3 regions of the Priestia sp. FW507-14D1A genome follow, and region 2 is predicted to be linked to each of the others. Evidence: riboswitches for the same ligand, from Rfam matches in the RefSeq annotation. Region 2 holds a riboswitch; each other region holds the start of a gene.

Region 1 (5,361 bases), on a different contig from region 2:
GGGCAATGGAGAGATTTAACGAAAAAAGAGCGTACGCAGCTATTCAAAGAATTAGACTATGAACCTAAAGAGTGGTAAATCAAAAGACACCAGCCTGTTAGACTGGTGTCTTTTTTATTCGCATACAACTACTTGTCTAGAAAATACGCTTTTGCGCGCCACGCAGCGATCTGAAATAGAAAAGCCGGCTTCATGAATCATATGGTCAATCGTATCTACTGTAATCACGACTACTTTATCCGTAAAGCGGCGAGCGTGTTTTAAAATAGAAAGCTGATCTTCAGGCGTCGCGTGGGTGTAGAGATTGTAAGGCATGTCGATGATAGCTACATCATAGTGAGTTGTAACATCTGAAATCGGTCCAGTTTTGACATCACCGCTTAAGCCGAAATGCGCAATATTTTCACGAGATCCGTCGGTCACAAGTGGATTGATATCGCGTCCTACAATATTAATACCCATTGAAAGGGCTTCTACAAGGACTGTACCAATACCGCAGCATGGATCAATCGCTTTGATTCCTTCGGGGTTTGGAACGGCAATGTTAGCTACAGCTCTTGCAAGGCGGGTACTGAGTGCTGTAGAGTATTCACGCGGTTTCTTCAAATGATGCAGCCATATGGCTTCGCTTTTTTGATATTTCCCAAAATACCAGCGTCCTTCAAATGGAACAATGCCAAACAAATGGTGAGGGTTATGCAAGTCTGCTTCTGCTACAAAATGCCAACCCACATCACGTTCAATAGCACGCTGACCTTTATAACTTATTTTTTGATCTTTTTCCAAGTCATTAATTTTCATAAAAATGAGTTTAAATGTTTTGTCTCCGAGGTCAATATCTTCTACTTGCTTACAAATATCTGCAAGGTCATCTGATTCATACATAATATCTAATCGCTCTTTGATAAAAGGGCTTCTGCTTGGATCAAGTTTAACAGCACTTTTTATGATAGGTTTCTCAGTTTCAATTTCAAAAAGAGAGCGTCTCTCTAATTGACATAGTGAGAGTTCCTCTTCGCTGCATGCGTATGTGTAGATATACTGAGGCAGCTGCGTATGGTTATTCAATATCGTATCATCCTTTATCGTATCTAATTATCCTTCTTCTCAAACAATAGCGAGAAAAGAAGAGAAAAGCAACGAATTTAAATATATTTGGCTGTGAATAATAAATTGAAGCGCTACATAGTCCACTTATTTGACAAAACATGCTAAAATAACTGGTGATAACCTGCATGTGCTGCTGTCTATACAAAAGAACTGGATCAAGGTTTCTCAAAAATCATTTACACACTGCTGACATTTTGATGAATAGGAGAGGCTACGTGATGTCTAAAAGTGATCATGAAAAGCAACAGATGAGTCGGGCTGATATGAAAAAACAAGCCAAAACATCCTCGCAAAACCTTGTGATGAACGTACTCATTGCCATTGTATCTGTATGTATTTTAGCTCTTATTATAAATGTTTTTATACTAATGAAATGAGCCGTTATGCTGCTCATTTCTTTTTGTTAGGTTCAGCTTTTATTGAAGCATTTGAGGTCTCTTTCACTAGAGAGCACATTGTGAATAGCATATCTTTTTTTTACAAATGATAGTTGTGATATGATGAGGCAATAATATATTAGACAAAAAGCTGGAGGTTACTTAGTATGCCATTACTTAGATTTGATGTAATAGAAGGAAGAGATGAAAAAGAGTTAAAAACATTACTAGACGCTGCTCACCGAGCGATGCTAGAAGCCTTTGGCGTCCCGGAGCGAGACCGTTATCAAATTGTACATCAGCATCCTGCTCATGAAATGATTATTGAAGATACAGGTCTTGGCTTTGAGAGAAGCAAGGATTTGGTTATTATAAGTGTAACGAGTAAACAGCGAACAGAAGAGCAAAAGCAAGCTCTTTACAGATTAATTGTAAAAGAGCTTGGAGAGAGCTGCGGCATTCAGCCAAACGACATTATGATTTCGATTGTTGAAAACGGTAATGCTGACTGGAGCTTTGGCATGGGAGAGGCTCAATTCTTAACTGGGAAATTATAAAACGGTTTATTATCTAGAGAAGCCCTTATTTCTAAGGGCTTTTTCTCATTTTGTATCTAAAAATATTATTCTCTTAGTCACATCTTACTCAAAATTAAATACAGACATCTGTCAAATGAATGATACAATAAGCTTATATGCCGTTTTGAGTGGAAAAGCCATAAAAGAGTTCGGCGTACTAATTTTAGAACAACAATAAATTTACATAAAGATGTAAAGATTTAAAGGTTAAAAGAGAAATGTATAAAATCTGTAAAACAAAAGAACAGTTACGCGTTAAACATAGGAGTAAAAGGTTCTTCACGTGTTTTTTCGGATAAGAAGAGAAAGTAATTTTGATCATTGAGGAGGAACTTAGAATGTTTGGATTTGATGCAGATGTATCGCCACTAGTGCGAATTAAAGTAATTGGAGTCGGCGGTGGAGGAAATAACACCGTTAACCGTATGATTGAACACGGTGTACAAGGAGTAGAATTTATTGCCGTTAATACGGATGCTCAGGCGCTTAACTTATCTAAAGCAGATGTAAAAATGCAGATTGGTGCTGCATTAACGCGAGGATTAGGTGCAGGAGCTAATCCAGAAGTGGGAAGAGAAGCAGCCGAAGAAAGCAGAGAACAAATTCAAGAAGTACTGCAAGGCGCAGACATGGTATTCGTAACAGCTGGCATGGGTGGAGGAACCGGTACTGGAGCAGCCCCGGTTATTGCCCAAATTGCCCGTGAACTAAATGCTTTAACAATTGGAGTAGTCACTCGCCCATTCAAGTTTGAAGGAAATAAACGTACGAAGCAAGCAGTAGGCGGTATTACTGCGATGAATGAATCGGTAGATACCCTTATTGTGATTCCAAACGACCGCTTGCTTGAAATTGTCGATAAAAAGACGCCTATGCTTGAAGCATTCCGTGAAGCAGATAATGTTCTTCGCCAAGGTATTCAAGGTATTTCAGATTTAATCGCTGTTCCGGGGCTGATTAACCTTGACTTTGCTGATGTAAAAACAATCATGTCTAATCAAGGATTTGCGCTTATGGGTATCGGACGAGCTTCTGGATCAGACCGGGCAATTGAAGCGGCGAAAAAAGCGATTTCTAGTCCGCTGCTAGATGCATCGATTGATGGAGCAAGAGGCGTGCTGTTGAACATTACGAGCGGCAGCAGCTTGAGTCTTTACGAAGTACAGGAAGCAGCAGATATTGTCACGTCTGCTTCTGATCAGGACTTAAATATGATTTTTGGGTCCGTGATTAATGAAGATTTAAAGGACGAAATGATGGTAACCGTTATTGCCACTGGATTTGATGATGAAGATGTTTCACCATCAGCTTCTACTTCTAGAGTTTCAAGAGCACGCTACTAAATTAAATAACCAGCTTTTATGGTGGCAATTGTTTTTCAATTGCCTTAAAAGGGAATCCGGTGCAAATCCGGAGCGGTCCCGCCACTGTAACAAGGAGCCTTATGTCAAAAAGCCACTGTCTATTTAGAGACGGGAAGGCGGTATAAGGCAATGACTTGAAGCCAGGAGACCTGCCATAAATCGCAGCACACAATAACCTACGAGGATAGGGAGGTGTTTTGGCAGAATCAAAAATAAGATAAACAAGGGATACGTTTATCTGAATTTGTATTGAAGACAAGCACTTCTTTTTAGAAGTGCTTTTTTTGTGTATTAAAATAGAAGGTGGAAAAATCAATGATAAATAATAAAAAACTCGTATCTATGATATTTCTTGTGTTACTTTGCCTCACTGCTTGTGTTCCTAATGAAGAGAGCATAAGTATAAAAGAAAAAAAGAAAACGGATAAAAGTGTGACGTTTTTATTTAATTTTACATCTGCAACGCTTGATCCTCATACGGATGATAATTATACAGCAGTTCGTGCGGGAGTAGGGGAGACGCTTGTTAAAATCAGCAATGATTTAAAAATAAAGCCCTGGCTTGCTGAAAAGTGGAAAACGGAAGATAACGGTCTTACGTGGACATTTACGATAAGAAAGAATATTACGTTTCAAAATGGTAAAGCGCTAGATGCAAATGCCGTTAAGTCTTCTCTTCAAAGAACGATAGATCAAAGTTATGCGATGAAAAACGCTTTAAATATTAAAGAAATGAAAGCGAACGGTCATGCGCTGACAATTACATTAAAAGAACCAATGCCTAAATTTCCTTCTGAGTTAGTACATCCAAACACAGCTATTATAGATGTTGATGTTTCTAATATAGCTAAGAAGCCTATTGGCACAGGTCCATTTCAAGTTTTGACTTTCGATCAAGGAAATCAAGTGAAGTTAGAAAGATATGAACATTATTGGAATGGGAAAGTAAAATTAAAAAATGCGATCTTTGCATTTAACGAAGATGCTAATGCGCGCGTTGCGGCTCTTCAGTCCGGAACAGCCGATATTATTTATCGCCCGCCTTTAGAAAGTTTGGGCACTTTACAAACAGATCCGTCTTTTAAGGTAAGTGGAGTACCCAGTGTGCGTACACATTTATTACTTTATAATCAAACCAATGACGCATTAAAAGACGAAAATGTAAGAAAAGCTATCGATACCTTACTGAACCGAAAAGAAATTGTCAGCAGCATCATGAACAATCAAGCGGCAGCAGCTCGAGGTCCATTTTTACCTCAATTTCCTTTTGCTGATAATAATGCTAATGAGCAAAGAGGTATGCCATCTGCTAAAAAATATTTAGAGAAAGCAGGCTATCAAATCAAAAATGACAAACCAATGAAAAATGGAAAGCCACTATCGCTCTCTCTTGTCACATACAGCTCTCTACCAGAACTTCCTTTGATTGCTCAGCTTATACAGTCTAATGCCAAAGAGTTAGGAATTACTATTAAGATTCATCTCGTTGAGGACAGCGATGAATATGTAATGGCAAAAGACGATTGGGATTTAGCACTGTACAGTCTTATCACTGCACCTAGAGGAGATGCAAGCTATTATTTAAGTACGAACTATTTGCCGGGCGGTGGTTTAAATGCCAGCCGGATTGATGACGATAAGCTAACAAAAATGATAGAACAGTTAAATTCAACAGTAGATGACGCAAAGCGAGATCAGTTAGCTAAGCAAGCAACCGCTTTGATTAATGAGGAAATGCTGACGTCATCGATTGTACATCCAAACATTGTTGTTGCTTATAATCAAAAAGTGAAAAACTGGACCACAAATCCAAGCGAGTATTATATGCTGACTCAGCATTTAGACGTAACGCCATAGTCAATATTGTGTTGTTCCTATAGGAAAACGAGAAAGTATACAATGATAGATAAAAGGATGTGACAGTAAACGTGC
Region 2 (5,361 bases):
TTATCGGTTTAGTGTATGCTGAACTTGGAGCAGCGCTGCCGCGTACCGGTGGAATTATCCGTTATCCGGTTTACTCACATGGTCATTTAGTGGGTTACTTAATTTCATTCATTACCATTATTGCTTACACAAGTTTGATTGCCATCGAGGTAACGGCTGTACGTCAGTATGTTGCGTTTTGGCTTCCTGGTCTAACTAAACATGGTTCTGAATCGCCTACTACAGTCGGCTGGTTATTTCAGTTCGCGTTATTAACGCTATTTTTTATCATTAACTACGTAAGTGTAAAAGCATTTGCTAAGTCAAATGTTATTATATCTGTGTTTAAATATGCGGTTCCTCTTACAATTATCGTCGTGTTAGCTTATCACTTTAAATCAGCTAACTTTACAACTGGCGATTTTACTCCGTTTGGTTTTAATGGTATTCAAGCAGCCATTTCAACAGGTGGCGTTATGTTTGCTTACCTAGGACTTCACCCTATTGTTTCTGTAGCCAGTGAAGTTAAAAACCCGCAGCGTAATATTCCAATCGCGCTCATTATCTGTATTGTACTTTCAGCGATTATTTACACAGCACTGCAAGTATTGTTCATTGGTAACATCCCGGCTGATATGCTATCAGGAGGATGGGGAACAATTCAAGAGCAATTCTCTTTACCATTTAAAGATATTGCACTTATTTTAGGCCTTGGCTGGTTAGTAACGCTTGTTATTTTTGATGCTATTTTATCACCAGGCGGTAACGGGAACATCTTCATGAATACAACTTCTCGTTTAGTTTATGCTTGGTCTCGTAATGGAACATTATTTAAACGTTTCTCAAAAGTAGATAAGAAAACAGGAATTCCACGTGCGTCACTATGGCTATCATTTGGAATGTCCGTATTCTGGACACTGCCATTTCCTTCTTGGGAAGCGCTAGTAAACGTATGTTCAGTGGCACTTATTCTGTCTTATGCGATTGCGCCAATTTCAGCTGCTGCATTCAGAGTAAATGCAAAAGACCTTAAAAAACCTTTTAAATTAAAAGGCATGAGCGTTATTGCTCCTGTTTCATTTATTTTCTGTTCATACATTGTATACTGGTCAGGGTGGACGACAATTTCTTGGCTGCTAGGATCACAGCTTCTAATGGTTGTTATCTACGTAGCGTTTAAGAAATACGTACCAACTGACGTTGTAAAATTTGCACAGCAGCTTAAATCTGCTTGGTGGCTAGTTGCTTATTATATTATTATGCTTGTTATCTCTTATCTAGGTTCATTTGGTGGAGGACAAGGTGTGCTAAGCAACCCGCTTGACTTAATTTTAATTGCTCTTTTTTCACTCGGTATTTTCTACTGGGCGAAATACACAGGTTTACCAAAAGCAGTTATCGATACAGATGATTAATAAAAAACACGGCATGAATTCATGCCGTGTTTTTTATTTGTAGAATACTTACTCTATTTATTTATCAAACAGCCATGTTTTTAAAATAGCAGCATACTCACGAAAGTAGGCTTGAAGTTTAATTGAATTTGGTGTTTTTGCACCTAAAGGATAAACGTCAAAGCCTTGACGTTTGGCAATAATAGAGGCGCGAAATAAATGAAAATCACTGCTAACAAGCACGACTTTTTTGTGTTGAATATCAACTTTCTGTTTAGTAAAAGTGAAATTCTCAAAAGTAGAAGTTGACTGATCTTCTTTTATAATTCGATTCTTTTTAATTCCTTCTTTTCGCAGAAAACGATAGGCTGCTTCTGCTTCAGAAATTTCTTCATCAGATCCTTTTCCGCCCGTTACGATAACTTTTGTCTGTTGATTTGCTTGTAAATAAGATAAAGCCGTCTTTACTCGTTCTTTTAAACTAGGAGACATTTGATCACCATCTACTTTAGAACCTAAAACGAGCACATAATCCGCGTTTTGTGGAACAGACTTGTGAGCAGTTTGATACATACAAAAAGATATGATTGCTATATAAAGAACAAACACGCTGATAAAGACATAAATGATTTTTTTCTTCAACTGTGAGCACCTTCCTAGCTATTCCATAAGATGTTTGGAAAATAATTGTTATTATAGCATACGAGACCCAAATAAGTATAAACACAGTAATATATAATAATAGAAGAAAATCGTTATTGTGAATGGTTATAAAATTCGTTACAATAAAGAATAAATAATTTTAAAAGTGCCTCTAAGGAGGATAATAGGGAAATCGGTGTAAATCCGGTGCAGCCCCCGCTACTGTAAATGTGGATGAACCTGCAAAGACCCACTAGTCAAACTAGGAAGGGTGCAGAAGTAAAATGAAGCATAAGCCAGGAGACCTGCTTTTAAAAACCCCTTATTTTTCGGTGGGAGAAATAAGTCAAGACAATGTGTTAATGAGCGCATGACCAAACCTTGACTTTTACAGTTAAGGTTTTTTTATGTGGTAGGGAGTGGAAAAAGTGAAAAAAGGAAAACCGCTTATGATTCAAGGAACGCACTCAGACGCTGGAAAAAGCATGATTGCTACAGCATTTTGCCGTATTTTTAAAGAAGACGGCTATCAAACTGCACCGTTTAAATCGCAAAATATGGCGCTTAATTCATACATTACAATGGATGGAAAAGAAATTGGCAGAGCGCAAGGAATTCAAGCAGAAGCGGCTGGAGTAGAAGCAACAACCAATATGAACCCTATTTTAATTAAACCAACTCGTGATCATGAATCTCAAATAGTTGTTCATGGAAAACCGCTACGTAATATGTTTGCTTTTCAGTATCGGCAAGAATTTTTTAATGAAGGTTTGAACGTTATCACGGAAGCTTATAAAGAGCTTGCCAATCATTATGATCGAATTGTGATTGAAGGCGCTGGAAGTCCTGCTGAAGTCAATTTGAACGATCGGGAACTCGTAAATATGCGCGTTGCAAAAATAGCAGAAGCGCCTGTTGTGTTAGTAGGAGATATTGATAAAGGTGGCGTTTTCGCGAGCCTAGTCGGTACTCTTCAATTGCTTCCAGATGAACACAAGTCTAGAGTTATCGGGGTGTTAATTAACAAATTTCGAGGAGATTTAGAACTTTTAAAACCAGGGTTAAAGTGGTTTGAAGAATACACGGGTGTTCCGGTGCTAGGAGTTATTCCTTATATGAACAACGTGGAAATTGATGCGGAAGATTCGTTATCACTTAGAAATTACTCAACGCTTGTGAATCCGTTAAAAGAAATTGATATTGCGGTCATCTCGTACCCGCGCATCTCAAATTTTACAGACATCGATCCTTTAAGCTTAGAAGAAGACTGTCACGTGAGGCTTGTAACCAAGCCGTCGCAATTAGGTACGCCTGATTTAATTGTTTTGCCAGGAAGCAAAAATACGATTGAAGATGCTCAGTTTTTACAAGAAAGCGGCCTGGCTCTAGCCATTAATCAAGTCTTGAACACAACGAACGTTCACGTCATTGGCATCTGCGGAGGATATCAAATGCTAGGGGAGACAATTACAGACCCTGATGCAGTAGAATCTCGGATTGAATCCATTAAAGGGCTGGGCTTGCTTCCAGTGGAAACCGTTATGACAACCAGCAAAAAAACAGAAAGAGTTTCTGGGTATGTCCAGTTAGAAAATGAAAGAGTTTTGATTGAAGGCTACGAAATTCATATGGGAAAGACAGTTTCTAAGAGCACCACGAAAGCTTTTGCAGTGGTAGAGCATGAAAAAGAAGGAACGGTTAAAGACAACGTTATTGGCACGTATGTTCATGATGTGTTTCATAACGATTCTTTGCGCAGAGCTTTGCTTAATCAAATTCGCAAACATAAAAAATTGCCGCCTATTACGGACACATTCAACAGTCGCCTGCAAAAAGAGGAGTCTTTTTCAAAAGCAGCAGCATATGTGAGAGAAGCCGTAGATATGGAAAAGCTATATGAGTTAATAGACAACTATAAAAGCCCGGAGCAAACACAAAAAGTATAGCTTGTAGAGGCTTTCGCTTGTTTTTTTACCGAGAACTTTAGTACGCTATTCTATGTTGCCTAAGTTCAACAGTCTAGCACTCGTAACAAAGAAAAGATGATTGTTTCCAACTTAATGCATGGTGGAAGCATGGTTTATGGACAGGAAAATGAATGGTTAATGTAATGTAAAACATCACGCCTCGTTTCCTAGAGGAGCTGAACGTATTGATTTTTAAACGTATTTTTTTAAACAAAGCATCTATTTTATACATAGTCAGTTTATTTATTGTATGTACTTCGGTAATTATGGCCGTATTTATTGGTACAGTTTCGTTAACCGTAGGAGATACAATCAAAATTATTCTTGGTCACCTTACCGGGCTATCCTTATATCACGGTCCGGAAAACATGGATTTAATCATTTGGCAAATTCGTTTTCCAAGAGTACTGGTGGCATTTTTAGTAGGAGCTTCGCTTTCAATAGCAGGGGCTGCCTTTCAAGGGCTATTAAGAAACTCGCTTGCTGATCCTTATACGATCGGGGTTTCCTCAGGTGCAACCCTTGGCTCTGTCATGGCAATTTATTTTCATTGGAGTATTTTTGGTTTGTCTATCTTCACGCTGCCTGTAGTCGGCATTGTATCTGGTTTTATTACTCTTCTTTTAGTTTTTGGTATTACGAAACTCGCAAGCGGCAATTTGGCCAATGAAACCATCATCTTAGCGGGGATTATTTTATCATCCTTTATGAGCGCACTTATTTCATTAATTGTGGCTCTTTCTCCCGAAGAAGATGTAAGGCAGGTTTTATATTGGCTAATGGGAAGCGTATCAATGAGAGGATGGTCTCATATTCAAATTTTAGGGCCGTTCTTTTTGATCGGTACAATTATGCTGTTGTTACATGTAAAAGAGCTGAACGGCTTAGCATTTGGCGATCAATCCGCTCAGTTTATGGGAATAGACGTAAAGAAGAAAAAAAGAATGATTTTAATAGGTGCATCCGTATTAACAGGAGCTGCGGTATCAGTATCTGGGGCAATTGGATTTGTTGGCTTAGTTATCCCCCACGTAGTGCGTCTCGTAGCGGGAGCTAATCATAAGCATGTACTGCCGCTTTCTATTTTAATTGGAGGAAGTTATTTGGTTTTAGCAGATTTATTGGCACGAACGATATTAGAACCTCGTGAACTGCCTATTGGAGTCGTAACCGCCTTAATTGGTTCGCCGATTTTTACCCTGCTCCTTGTAAAAGAACGTATGCGGAAGAGAGGAATATCATGATTGAACTATATAATGTGACAGGAGGATACGATAAGCAGCAGCCGACCGTTCGTGACATCACGTTCACCGTAGACAAAGGTTCTTTTGTCGCTTTACTAGGACCAAATGGAAGCGGGAAAACAACGCTTATTCGCT
Region 3 (5,361 bases), on a different contig from region 2:
ACAACTAAAGGACTGCCGGATTTGGGTAAAATACGAATCATTCCGTTAGGGGGCAAATAGGCACGAAGCAAGTTGGCTTGTTTAACCGTCGCACTCGTTTGCTTTAGCCCATTTGTTACATTGCTTGTTTCTGTTTGCAAACGTTCAATTGCGTTGTCTTCCATGGTCTTCTTGAAAATGAAGTAAATCGAACTGTTTGCAATTACTAGCAGAATAAAAAGCAGCGCAGTTGATGTAAGAATAATCTTTGTTTGTAGTTTCATAAGCTACTCCTTCAGCATGTAGCCAACGCCGCGCACTGTTTGAATGTACGGAGTTGAAAATGAAGCATCAATCTTTTTACGTAAATAACGAATGTATACGTATACAATATTTGTGTCTCCGTAATAATCAAATCCCCAAACGTTTGTAAGAAGCTGTTCAAAGCTCAGCACTTGATTTTTGTTTTGAAGCATATAGACAAGTAAATCATATTCTTTAGGAGTCAGCTCAATAGCTTCATTTTCACGCGTAACTTCTCGCGTTTTTTCGTTAACGACTAAATTCCCTAGTTGAAGAGTTGCTGTTTCTTGTTCAGCAGTCGATGTTGATGCGGGATGGCGAAGCCATACGCGAATGCGTGCAAAAAGCTCTTCAATTTGAAAAGGCTTTGTAATGTAGTCGTTTGCTCCTAAATCTAGTCCGCTTACCTTATCAGGAAGGGCGTCTCGAGCTGTTAATAAGATAACGGGCGTTTGATCATCATTTGCTCGAATGCGACGAAGTACTTCGAGTCCGCTCAGTTCAGGAAGCATCACATCTAAAAGCAGCAAATCCCAATCGTGTTCTTGAAACTCTGCCAATCCTTCTGTTCCCGTGTAAGCTATGCCCGTTTCGTACCCTTCATGTTCAAGCTCGAGTTGAATTAAACGAGCAATTTTGCGCTCATCTTCTACTATTAAAATTCTGCCTTTACTCAACGAAAATTCCCCCTTGTGTCTATGTATAGCTGCGTACATTATAGCACGGAGAGATTGGAGGTGTATAAATGACAGGGAAATCAATAGTTATTTGACTAAATATATCAATAATAGCCCGAGAAATAATGTTCATTTTCTCAAGAAACTGATAAGATAGCTAATGACATTTAAAAATAAGAAAGGATTTCGATTATGTTATCAGCTATTAATTCAGTAGATTATACCATCTTCCACGCGGTGAATCAGTATGCCTCACACGTAAAGCCTCTAGATTCGCTGATGGTATTCTTTGCAGATTATGCCCAGTATGTACTTATCGTTTTACTCGGCTTGTTTTTACTTATTAATAAAAACGGCAGCCGTGTTGTAGCATTTCAAGCTTTGTGTGCTTGTGCCACAGGAGTCATTATCAATAAAGTGATTAGTTTATTTGCTTATCGAGATCGTCCGTTTATCTCTCACCACGTGAATCAGCTTATTGATCACGCCGCAAATTCTTCATTTCCAAGCGATCATGCTACATCTGCATTAGTTATCACTTTTACCATTTGGCTGCATTTCAAACGTTCAGGGCGCATGTGGGTTGTCATGGGCGTACTCATTGCCTTTTCACGCGTATGGGTTGGCGTTCATTATCCATTCGATGTGTTAACAGGAGCCGTTCTAGGCTGCGTGCTGGCGCTGTTTATTCATTATGTTATTTTTAATACGAAACTGATGAGAGCTATTACCAACTTGTCTATTTTTCGAAAATCAGCTTATGACGAACAGTCTCAATATTATTAAGAAAAAGTCGCAAATACGCGGCTTTTTTTATTGGGGAATTTTTAATGTATTTAATACTTGTTTTTTAAAATTAAATTGTGTACAATTAAATTACAGAAACGATAAACAAAAAACTTTTAATAAAATTAATGAAAAAGAGGAGAGGTTTATACATGAAAGCTTTATATGAAACAACAGTCGTTAACACAGGTGGAAGAACAGGAGAAGTTCACTCTTTAGATAACATCTTTAACTTAGACGTTGCAACACCTCCAGCGCTTGGTGGAGAAGCAACAACAGCAACAAACCCAGAGCAGCTGTTTGCAGCTGGATACAGTGCTTGTTTCAACAGCGCGTTAGAATTTATGTTGAAAAAACATAACGTAGAAATCAAAAGCAGTGAAGTAAAAGCTACTGTTCAGCTGCTTCCTGATAAAGCTGATCAAGGAGTGAAAATTGGAGTAGCGCTTGAAGCTCATATTGAAGGCTTAGATTTAGAAACAGCGAAAAAATACGTAGACCTAGCTCACTCATACTGCCCGTATTCAAAAGCAATCAGCGGCAACGTAGACGTAACGGTAGAAGTAGTTTAATTGCTTTAAAAAGCCCTGCTAAGCATGTAAAGCTTAGCAGGGCTTTTTTATTTGAATTTTCTCTATTCATTTGTAAGCGGTACTAGTATAATGAGGAAGAAAATGAATCATTCGCACAGTTTAGGTGCTCTTACATAGCGTAAGAGGTAACAGGGAATCGAGTGCAAATCTCGAGCGGTCCAGCCACTGTAAGCAGGGAGTTTTCTATCTTATCGTCACTCAAAATGGGGAAGACGGTAGAAAATGATGATCTCAAGCCAGGAGACCTACCTATTCTGTACACTTGACTCTTCTAGGAAAGAGGCGGTGTATCAAGGTACGCAGTGAGCAATTGCTGTTTATTTTCATATGCCGACACGTCCTCAATTTCTATAGAATTGAGGCTTTTTTACGTTTTATTTTAAAAAAAGGAGTGTAGGAAATGGAAGGTTTATCAGTTTTTTTACTTGTCTTTTTATTAGGAATCAGGCACGGATTGGATGCAGATCACTTAGCTTTTATTGACGGCCAGACCCGATATAATTGGAGAATGGGCAGCCGTTTTGCCCCGTGGGTCGGAACGCTGTTTTCACTAGGTCATGGAGGAATGGTGGCCGTCACGGCCGGGGTGCTGGGCGTGGTGATGAAGAATTTTACGTTTCCATCATATTTCGATCATTTTGCATCTTGGGTATCCATTATCTCTCTCTTTCTGATTGGAACATTAAACACATATCATTTGCTTCGAACTAAAAATAAAGAAGAAGAGTTTCAGCTGAGCGGATTAAAAGGGAAGTTTATTCCGAAAATCGCAAAAGGAACAACGAATCCTTTTTTAATTATTCTTGTAGGGGCATTGTTCGCTTTAGCAGCCGAAACGGTCAGTCAAACGGCCGTGTGGTCTCTAGCTGTAGGGAACGCAGGCAAGTATACGCCGCTTTTGTTGGGACTAGTGTTTATGTTTGGCATGATGCTTACAGATACAATCGATTCGATGATTGTACACAAAATGGTAAATGAATCGAGTAAATTTGGACAATCTGCTTCCCGCTTGATGGGCTGGGTTATTGTTGTCCTCGCGTATGGTGTGTCGTTCTATTTAGCATTCACTTTCTTTAACCCATGGGCCGAAGTAAACTTTGAAATGGTTGGCGTTATTCTGTTTATTTTTTTAGTGTCTATGTTTGTTTTTGTGAGTGTGAAGTCAAAAGGGAAAAATATTAAAATAAATGTCAATTAGTCAAACGAAAGCTTTAATCTGTTGAAGATTGAAGCTTTTTTGTATGAATTTGTTGAAGTTTATGGCTATTTTCGGTCGGTTATGAATAAGTTAAAGTATTATCTGTATTTAAAGGATGGAAAATTGTCTGAAAACCATTATAATTAAGGATAATTTAAGGTCGTTATGTGAAACGTAGAACATAGTTATACGTACGATAAATAAAAGCATTTAATGCAAGCAGCAGGGGTTTTCTAGAGGAGGAATTGATTTGAGTCAGGTAATGGTAGAACAAAGCGTGTTTAGTTATTTAAAAGAACACGAACAAGAGATGCTCGAAGATTTAGTGGGATTTGTGAAAAAAGAATCACCGTCCTACAGTAAAGAGTTAGTAGATCAGTGTGGAAAGTATTTAACGCAGCTGTTTCAAAAGCGTTTAGGGGTAGGGTACGAAATCATAGAAGAAAAAGAAGTAGGAAACCACTTGAAATTTACGATTGGAGAAGGAGAAAAGCAGCTTTTAATCATCGGTCACTTTGACACGGTGTGGGAAAAGGGAAGGCTGAGTCTAAGAACAGAGGGAAACAAGCTGTACGGTCCGGGAATTTTAGACATGAAAGGGGGCATTGTACAATCTATATGGGCGATTAAAGCGATTCAAGAGCTTGGCTTACCGCTGGATAAAAAAATTGTGTTTTTCTGCAATTCGGATGAAGAGATTGGGTCAATTTCTTCTAAAAAATACATTGAAGAAGAAGCGCAAAGAAGTGAAGCAGTGCTAGTAGCGGAACCGGCGGTGGCGGGTTCAGGTGCGTTAAAAACGTCGCGCAAAGGAGCGGGAATTTTTACCGTAAAAGTATGGGGACGAGCAGCACACGCGGGTAATCACCACAAAGAAGGAATCAATGCGATTGAAGAGCTGGCGCGCCAAGTGATTTTCTTGCAGAGCTTAACAGATTATGAAAAAGGTACAACGGTGAACGTTGGGACATTTACGGGAGGCAGCGGTACAAATGTAGTGCCGGAATATGCAGAAGCGCACGTGGATTTACGTGTTTCTACAGAAGAAGAAGCAAAACGCATGACGGATATTATTTTGAATTTAACACCCATTTTAAAAGGGATTAAGCTCGAAGTAACGGGAGGCATGAATCGTCCTCCGATGGTCAAGTCTAAACAAACGGAAGAGTTATTTGAATGCGCTCAGTCAATCGCGGCCAAACTGGGTATGAAATTAGAAGAAGCAGCTGTTGGAGGAGGAAGTGATGGCAATTTTACAGCGGCCATTGGCGTTCCCACGTTGGATGGGCTAGGAGCATGCGGAAAAGGAATACATGCGGAATATGAACATATTCAAATTGATACGTTATCCGAGCGTTCTTCTTTATTTGCGAATTTGCTGCTGCAAATATAAAAAAAGCCCGCCTCAAACGGAGGGGACTAATCTGAGAGCTTATATTGGGAGAGTATAAGCTTTCTTTTTTATTTACTGCTTTCTTCTTGAAGAGAAAAGGCAGTTTCTTTCTTTTTGAATACCACTGCATCAAGAGCAAGGAACTGGCTTCCTGCAAGAAATAAGTGAGCAGACATGGCAATTAAGGCAATATCAAACTCAAACCCGCCAACAAATCCGCTTTTAAGCTTGGCTGTAAAAATGGCGCCAAGCATAACTGCCACAAATAAAGCAGCTACGACTCTTGTTGCTAGACCAAGAATAATAAGAACCCCACCTACAAGTTCAATGGTTGCAACAATATATGCCATGAAACCAGGGATTCCTAAGCTATCGAAGAACCCTACTGTATTTTCAATCCCGCCTTGCCATTTTTGAAAGCCGTGCACTAAA

The links. A riboswitch is a leader RNA that binds a small molecule or an ion and turns the genes downstream of it on or off. The one in region 2 is predicted to bind cobalamin.
Region 1: it holds a riboswitch for cobalamin, as region 2 does, so the genes downstream of both, nikA (nickel ABC transporter substrate-binding protein) here and AC3WJG_RS22020 (cobyric acid synthase) in region 2, are expected to answer to the same signal.
Region 3: it holds a riboswitch for cobalamin, as region 2 does, so the genes downstream of both, AC3WJG_RS23015 (HoxN/HupN/NixA family nickel/cobalt transporter) here and AC3WJG_RS22020 (cobyric acid synthase) in region 2, are expected to answer to the same signal.

What each region holds. Positions count from the first base shown of each region.
Region 1 covers NZ_JBYSWQ010000009.1:38,101-43,461, reverse strand. The annotation lists gene rluF (23S rRNA pseudouridine(2604) synthase RluF) at 1-78, shown strand, start outside; gene AC3WJG_RS23500 (TRM11 family SAM-dependent methyltransferase) at 115-1,068, opposite strand; gene AC3WJG_RS23495 (hypothetical protein) at 1,329-1,487, shown strand; gene AC3WJG_RS23490 (tautomerase family protein) at 1,655-2,044, shown strand; gene ftsZ (cell division protein FtsZ) at 2,404-3,408, shown strand; cobalamin riboswitch at 3,411-3,601, shown strand; gene nikA (nickel ABC transporter substrate-binding protein) at 3,745-5,286, shown strand; gene AC3WJG_RS23475 (GNAT family N-acetyltransferase) at 5,358-5,361, shown strand, end outside.
Region 2 covers NZ_JBYSWQ010000007.1:160,410-165,770, forward strand. The annotation lists gene AC3WJG_RS22010 (APC family permease) at 1-1,394, shown strand, start outside; gene AC3WJG_RS22015 (YdcF family protein) at 1,452-2,015, opposite strand; cobalamin riboswitch at 2,163-2,342, shown strand; gene AC3WJG_RS22020 (cobyric acid synthase) at 2,435-3,961, shown strand; gene AC3WJG_RS22025 (FecCD family ABC transporter permease) at 4,168-5,226, shown strand; gene AC3WJG_RS22030 (ABC transporter ATP-binding protein) at 5,223-5,361, shown strand, end outside.
Region 3 covers NZ_JBYSWQ010000008.1:92,261-97,621, reverse strand. The annotation lists gene AC3WJG_RS23035 (HAMP domain-containing sensor histidine kinase) at 1-263, opposite strand, end outside; gene AC3WJG_RS23030 (response regulator transcription factor) at 267-998, opposite strand; gene AC3WJG_RS23025 (undecaprenyl-diphosphatase) at 1,152-1,745, shown strand; gene AC3WJG_RS23020 (organic hydroperoxide resistance protein) at 1,898-2,317, shown strand; cobalamin riboswitch at 2,423-2,605, shown strand; gene AC3WJG_RS23015 (HoxN/HupN/NixA family nickel/cobalt transporter) at 2,739-3,536, shown strand; gene AC3WJG_RS23010 (M20 family metallopeptidase) at 3,799-4,929, shown strand; gene AC3WJG_RS23005 (DoxX family protein) at 4,998-5,361, opposite strand, start outside.